3 regions of the Mesorhizobium sp. DxT genome follow, and region 1 is predicted to be linked to each of the others. Evidence: predicted binding sites of a transcription regulator. Region 1 holds the regulator's gene; each other region holds the start of a gene.
What was found. Region 1 encodes LexA, which represses DNA repair genes until DNA is damaged. Its sites were predicted from a motif close to TGTTCNNNNTGTGTTCNG; they were not measured.

Region 1 (2,247 bases):
GTTGCCATTCCAGTGCCGGGAAGGGCTTTGCGTAGCGCGCCATGGCGGCGGCGGCATAGTCGTTCACGCCGACGGCGAACGAACGGCTTCGACTGCGTGTTCTTATGCGAGCCTCATCGTCATCGACGACGCAACGGCGAACAGTCCCTGTCGCGGCAGCAGCGTCACCGTCATCACCAAGCGCGATTTGGCCCGCCGCGGGAGCGCCGAGATCGTTTTCGAGAAAGACATCGCCGGCGAAACACGCGGAACCGAAGCAAGCAGTGGCACAGACGCCGGTGTCAGGAATCGCACTTCCGCGAGACCGGCTTTTTACCCAAACATTCGTTTCGCGATCCGCGAACCCTATCGGCCCTGGCACGCGCACCGGCAGTATTCGCGTGAGGCGAGGGGACTTCCACCCTGGCAGAAATCGCAAGGTGAGTAACAGCCAGCCGGCTGCCGCGATGCCTTTGCAGCGAAAGCACTGATCGGTGCGTCCTTCGAGGCTCGCGGAGCCTGTCCTCGGGCTCGCCGAAGGCAAGACCCGGGGGCTCGCACCCCCAGCATGAGGGAGGGTCTGCATCGCTCGGGAATCCTGCTGCCCGACGGGCTATTCCTTGACGTGCATCGAGCCCAATAGGTTGGATTCGATCAATCCACCCCTCATGCTCATGCTCATCCTCAGTCGAGCATGACCTTGTCTAATGGCCGATCAATAACGCCGGATGAGCCCGACGAGCCTACCTTGTACCTTCACGCGATCAGGGCCGAAGATGCGGGTTTCGTAGGCGGGGTTGGCAGCCTCCAGCGCGATCGAGGCGCCCTTGCGGCGGAACCGCTTGAGGGTTGCTTCCTCATCGTCGACGAGAGCCACCACGATGTCGCCGGGATTGGCGGTCTGGCCGTCGCGGATGATGACGGTGTCGCCGTCGAAGATGCCCGCCTCGATCATCGAGTCACCCTTGACCTCGAGCGCGTAGTGCTCGCCGCCCGAAAGCATTTCCGGCGGAACGCTGATCGAGTGCGTCTTGTGCTGGATCGCCTCGATCGGCACGCCGGCGGCAATCCGGCCCATCACCGGAATGGCAACGGCCGCACCGGCATCATCGTCATTGCTGGCAGACTGGATGCGCGAGGGTTCCGGCGCCCGGCCAAGGCTGCCTTGAATGACGCTGGGCGAGAACTTTTTGGCCGCATTGAGCCCCGGCGCGATCGAGTCTGGCAGCCGCAGCACTTCCAGCGCACGTGCCCTGTTGGGCAGGCGTCGAATGAAGCCGCGCTCCTCGAGCGCAGTAATCAGGCGGTGGATACCGGACTTGGAAGCGAGGTCGAGCGCCTCCTTCATCTCGTCGAAGGAAGGGGGAATGCCAGTTTCTTTCAGCCTTTCATGGATGAAGAGAAGCAGTTCGTGTTGCTTGCGCGTCAGCATTCTGTTGCCCCTTTTGGGAATCAGTCCATAAACAAAACCAGAACAAACACTATCTGTTCCAGTTGTGTTCCGCAACGGCTTAAATTATCGTGAATGCGTAGGAGGCTCCGAGACAGTGGCGCGGGAAAAAATGACTGTAGAGCTCGAGCGGCTGGTTTGAAGCCAGGCTGGGCGCGATCTACATCTGCGCCGCTCCGACAAGGAGCTTGCTGCTGCAATCGAGCGGTTGAAGGACATCCAGTCCAGAACCGACCGGATGGGTCACATTGCGGCGACCGGCCACGATCTTCGTCTCGTTGAACGCGACTAGAAAGCCGCTCGCTCAGCGCAGCATCAGCACGCGGCAGACATCTCCAGCCTCCGAAGCGGCCACGTTCGGTTCGCGGATGATGAGCGCGTTGGCGTGCGCCAGTGTCGTCAGCATCGAGGAATCCTGCACGGCGAACGGCCTTGCAACGAGGCGCCCGTCCTCATGCGTCGCTGCCGCGCGGACATAATCCTGCCGGTGATCATTGGCCTTCATGGCTTCGCCAAGGACGGCTTCCCTCATGTCGGCAACATGTGGGCGGCCGCCAAGGTTCGCGAGCAGCGGTTTCAGGAACAGATGCGCGCAGACAAGGCTTGAAACCGGATTTCCCGGCAAGCCAAGAACGCGGGTTTCTCCCAGCCTGCCGAACATCAGCGGCTTGCCGGGGCGCATGGCGATCTTCCAGAAGTCGAGCGCCATGCCTTCGCCAGTAAGCACCTCGCGGACGAGGTCGTGGTCGCCGACTGAGGCGCCCCCGAGCGTCACGATGACATCAGCACCGGCCGAGAGTGCGTCACGGACGCGCGCG
Region 2 (2,247 bases), on a different contig from region 1:
CCGGTGGAAGCGCTGGCGAGCTGAGCAGAATTTCTCCCGCCGCCTGTCGGACTGACAGGCGGCGATACGTCCTCGGGTGGCAGGGGCAAGACGCTTCTGCCCTTTCAACCCATGCGAGGATGAGGAGAAAACCCCATGGAAACCCATACCGCGCCACGCCCCGTCGCGAAGGACAGGAACAGCCCTCTGCGCCACATCACGCCCTGTCTCTGGTTCGACGACAAGGCGGAGGACGCCGCCAACTTCTACGTCTCGATCTTCCCCAACTCACACATCAGGACGATCAGCCGCTACGGCTCCGAAGGCAAGGAAATCCACGGCAAGGAAGAAGGCGCCGTGATGACCGTGGCGTTCACGCTCGACGGCCAGGATTTCGTAGGCCTCAATGGCGGGCCGCACTTCACCTTCGATGAAGCGATCTCGTTCCAGATTCCGTGCGCAGACCAGGAAGAGGTCGACTACTACTGGGCCAGGCTCAGCGAAGGCGGCCAGGAAGGGCCATGCGGCTGGGTCAAGGACAGGTTCGGCCTGTCGTGGCAGGTGGTGCCGAACGCGCTGCTGGAGATGATGCAGGATACCGACGCGGCCAAGGTTGCGCGCGTCACGGCTGCGTTCCTGCAGATGAAGAAGTTCGACATCGCGATGCTGCGCTCAGCCTTCGAAGGCTGAAACCGGCGGGCCGGTCGTCGCTAGGCGATCGGCTCGCCCTCGGCGGGCGACGCATGTGCCGGCATATGCGATTTTGCGAATGTGACGCCGGCTTCCGCACGCGCCAGCCGCGCCACGCCAAACGCCAGCGCGAAAGCAGCGGTGAAGACCAGCACCAGCCGCAACCAGCGTGGCAACCCGCCAAACTGCGTTGCACCGCCTGTGCTCGCTCCCGAGCCGGTTCCAATCGTTGCCATAGTCGCGTGTTTCAAAGCCTCTGCCCCTGCACTTCCACCATTTTTGTGTTACGGGCGAAGCTGGAGGCGAAAGCTGAACAAATTCGCCCCCTGAAGCGGCACAAAACGGGCTTATTCGTCAGGCTGGTTAGCCTTCGGTAAGACCGATCCGTAAAATTGGAGCCATTCGACACGACCGCGGCCCCGGCCGCGAACGTATCAGGAACTCCCGTCGCCTTGACCGCCGAACCGTGGCAGTATCGGCAGTGATTCGCGGCATATCGAACGACAGGCATTCATGGACGACGCAAACGATCTCTTCGCCAACCTAGCCGACGGCCCGACCGCGCAGCGCGCGCCTGCACGCCCGGTCGACCCGCTGGTTCAGGCCGCCAAAGCAAAGCAGCCGCAGCAGAAGGATGGCAGCGAAGGCTACAGCGCGGCCGACATCGAGGTTCTGGAAGGGCTGGAGCCGGTGCGGCGCCGGCCGGGTATGTATATCGGCGGCACCGACGAGAAGGCGCTTCACCACCTCTTCGCCGAGGTGATCGACAATTCGATGGACGAGGCGGTCGCCGGCCATGCGACCTTCATCGAGGTCGAGCTGGACGCCGAAGGCTTCATCACCGTCACCGACAACGGCCGCGGTATACCGGTCGACCCGCACCCGAAGTTCAAGGACAAGTCGGCGCTCGAAGTCATCATGACGACGCTGCACGCCGGCGGCAAATTCGACTCCAAGGTCTACGAAACCTCCGGCGGCCTGCACGGCGTCGGCGTCTCGGTCGTCAACGCGCTGTCCGACGTGCTCGAAGTCGAGGTCGCGCGCGGCCGCAAGCTCTACCGTCAGCGCTTCTCGCGCGGCGTGCCGCAGGGGCCGCTGGAAAACCTCGGCGACGTGCACAACCGGCGCGGCACCCGCACCCGCTTCCATCCCGACGCGGACATATTCGGCAAGAACGCGAAGTTCGAGCCGGCGCGGCTCTACCGTATGGCCCGCTCCAAGGCCTATCTCTTCGGCGGCGTGGAAATCCGCTGGTCGTGCGACCCGGCATTGATCCCGGAAAAGGATGAGACGCCGGCCAAGGCCGTCTTTCACTTTCCCGGCGGATTGAAGGATTATCTGGCCGCATCGCTCGGCTCCGACTTCCAGGTAACCCGCGAAATCTTCGCCGGCAAGAGCGAGAAGCAGGGCGGCCACGGCTCCATGGAATGGGCGGTCACCTGGTATGGCGGCGACGGCTTCCTGAACTCCTACTGTAACACCATCCCGACGCCGGAAGGCGGCACCCACGAGATGGGCTTCCGCAACGTGCTGACGCGCGGACTGAAAGCCTATGCGGATCTGGTCGGCAACAAGCGC
Region 3 (2,247 bases), 230 kb from region 1:
ACAGGCCGTCGATCTGGTCGACGTCCGGCTTCTGCATCATCTCGAGGAACTGCCGGGCATAGGCCGACAGGCTCTCCACATAGCGCCGCTGCCCCTCTGCGTAGATGGTGTCGAAGGCGAGCGACGACTTGCCCGAGCCGGACAGGCCGGTCATGACGATCAACTGGTCGCGCGGCAGGTCGAGATCGACATTCTTGAGATTGTGCTCGCGCGCGCCGCGAATGGAGATGAATTTCTGGTCCGCCATGGTCCCGTGTGCCGCCTTACATCAGAACGGCCGGCATCGTAGCCGGCCAGACCCCGGATATGGTGTTGTTGGTGCCGTCCGTCGAGGCCGGCGGCCTCCGGAAAACCGCCTCTGGCTTTTCACGCGTTTTCGCGCACAGGGCAAGCAGAAAGAACAGAGAGCGAACAGCTCCTGACAATCCGTTGGCAGGAGGACGCGGCCACTGGCGATCACGAATTGTTGCCGTGCCGGCGTCGACGGTTGACGTTGGGGCAGGGCGGAGTCATGCTCTCCCGGTCAGATGAAGCTCGCCTCGGCGGTCGTCCTCGTACGCCCAAGGGGTGTCGGAAACACGGCAAGGCTTGAGCGCGTCTGCGAAAGGAGAAACTGCAAAGGGAGACGAGGCATGACCCCGCCGGACAGTCCCAGCAGGCTCCACCACGGTGTGGAGCCACGATAGCCTGAAGGCCAGCGCACGTCGCGGCCCCGTTATCGATCAACCTACAATTTGACAGATAGTCGGATCATCGGGCGACGACCCGAGACGCATCCGAAGAACGTGCCGGTAATCCACTCCCGGCGACAGAGCAAAGGCTCTCAACGGCCCCGACCACGTCGCGAACGTGGCGGGGCTTTCTTCGTCGCCGGCAGCGACCGAACCGCGGAGGCCGCCGGGATTGTCAGGAGCCCCATTCTCTTGTAAAGAACAAATGAAGAACAACGAAAACTGTGGAGATGTCGCCGAGCGGGCGGCCGGCGGGGCGAATCCGCGAGGGCGTTCGGATAGTGTGCCGCGACATCGATTTCAGGTTTAGGACGAGCGCAGGAGAGCGTCATGGCGGGTAGCGTCAACAAGGTCATTCTGGTGGGTAATCTGGGCGCCGATCCGGAAATCCGCCGGCTCAATTCCGGCGACCCGGTCGTCAACCTTCGCATCGCCACCTCCGAGACATGGCGCGACAAGCAGTCCGGCGAGCGGCGCGAGAAGACCGAGTGGCACAACGTCGTCATCTTCAACGACAACCTTGCCAAGGTCGCCGAGCAGTACCTGAAGAAGGGCGCTAAGGTCTATCTCGAAGGCCAGCTCCAGACCCGCAAATGGCAGGACCAGCAGGGACAGGACCGCTACACGACCGAGGTTGTGCTGCAGAAGTTCCGCGGCGAGCTGCAGATGCTCGATACACGCGGCGAGGGCGGCGGCGGCCAGGTCGGCTACGATCGCGGCGGCTCCCAGGGCGGCGGGCGCGGCTCCGATTTCGGCCAGTCCGGACCAGGCGATCAGGGTCGCGGCGGCGGTGGCGGTGGCGGCGGATACTCGCGCGACCTGGACGACGAGATCCCTTTCTAAGGCTCTCCCATGTGCCTTCTGTGCAGCGAGGCCGCAGCGGCGGATCAGGGCATTGCCCTGACCGAGCGGCCCGCGCACCGGCTTTGCGGCCTTCATTGGCAGGGCACCTACGGGGAAGCGGCGCGAGGGGCGATCCATTCCGTCATACGGGATGTACAGGCCTTCGCCGCGCGACGTGAAAGCGGGTGGCGCAGCCCGATCGTCGGGCTGTCGTGGAACGACCGGCCGGACGGTTTCCGCTACTTCGTCGGCATTGCGATGGATGATGCAGGCGAACTGCCTGAGGGTTTCGGATCGCTTGTTCTGCCTGAAATGACGCTGGCGAGTTCCTGGCATGGAGTCGGCGACGGCGAGGTGGTTGCGCATTATGTGCGGATGATCGACTGGCTGCAGGCCGGGAGTCTTTCCTGGGACAAGCGTCACTTTCACCACCGGGAAGAATACCCGCACGATGTGGACCTGACGAAACCGCCAGCGCTGCGGCTGCTCATTCCGGTCTCGCCTGCCTGAACCGGCACGGCTTAACCCGCTTTCCAGCCAAATAGGTTCGTTGGGCGCTGCGAGATTGCGGCCGGGAAAACCTGGGGCGAAACGGCCGGGCTGCGTTCGGTGACAGAGCCGCAGCACGTGCCCAGCCGGGACGCTGATTGCAGCGTCCGCCGGCAGGCTCAGT

Region 2: parE (DNA topoisomerase IV subunit B) is a predicted target of LexA. The motif match lies at 1,095-1,112, and genes of this name have one in related genera.
Region 3: ACVJNE_RS12220 (single-stranded DNA-binding protein) is a predicted target of LexA. The motif match lies at 929-946, and genes of this name have one in related genera.

Annotation. Positions count from the first base shown of each region.
Region 1 is NZ_JBZFLJ010000005.1:53,802-56,048, reverse strand. It holds gene ACVJNE_RS11065 (ComEC/Rec2 family competence protein) at 1-35, shown strand, start outside; gene lexA (transcriptional repressor LexA) at 695-1,411, opposite strand; gene ACVJNE_RS11055 (molybdopterin molybdotransferase MoeA) at 1,734-2,247, opposite strand, start outside.
Region 2 is NZ_JBZFLJ010000011.1:106,444-108,690, forward strand. It holds gene gcvP (aminomethyl-transferring glycine dehydrogenase) at 1-24, shown strand, start outside; gene ACVJNE_RS19625 (VOC family protein) at 136-669, shown strand; gene ACVJNE_RS19630 (hypothetical protein) at 690-905, opposite strand; gene parE (DNA topoisomerase IV subunit B) at 1,183-2,247, shown strand, end outside.
Region 3 is NZ_JBZFLJ010000005.1:283,276-285,522, reverse strand. It holds gene uvrA (excinuclease ABC subunit UvrA) at 1-247, opposite strand, end outside; gene ACVJNE_RS12220 (single-stranded DNA-binding protein) at 1,062-1,574, shown strand; gene ACVJNE_RS12215 (GyrI-like domain-containing protein) at 1,584-2,084, shown strand.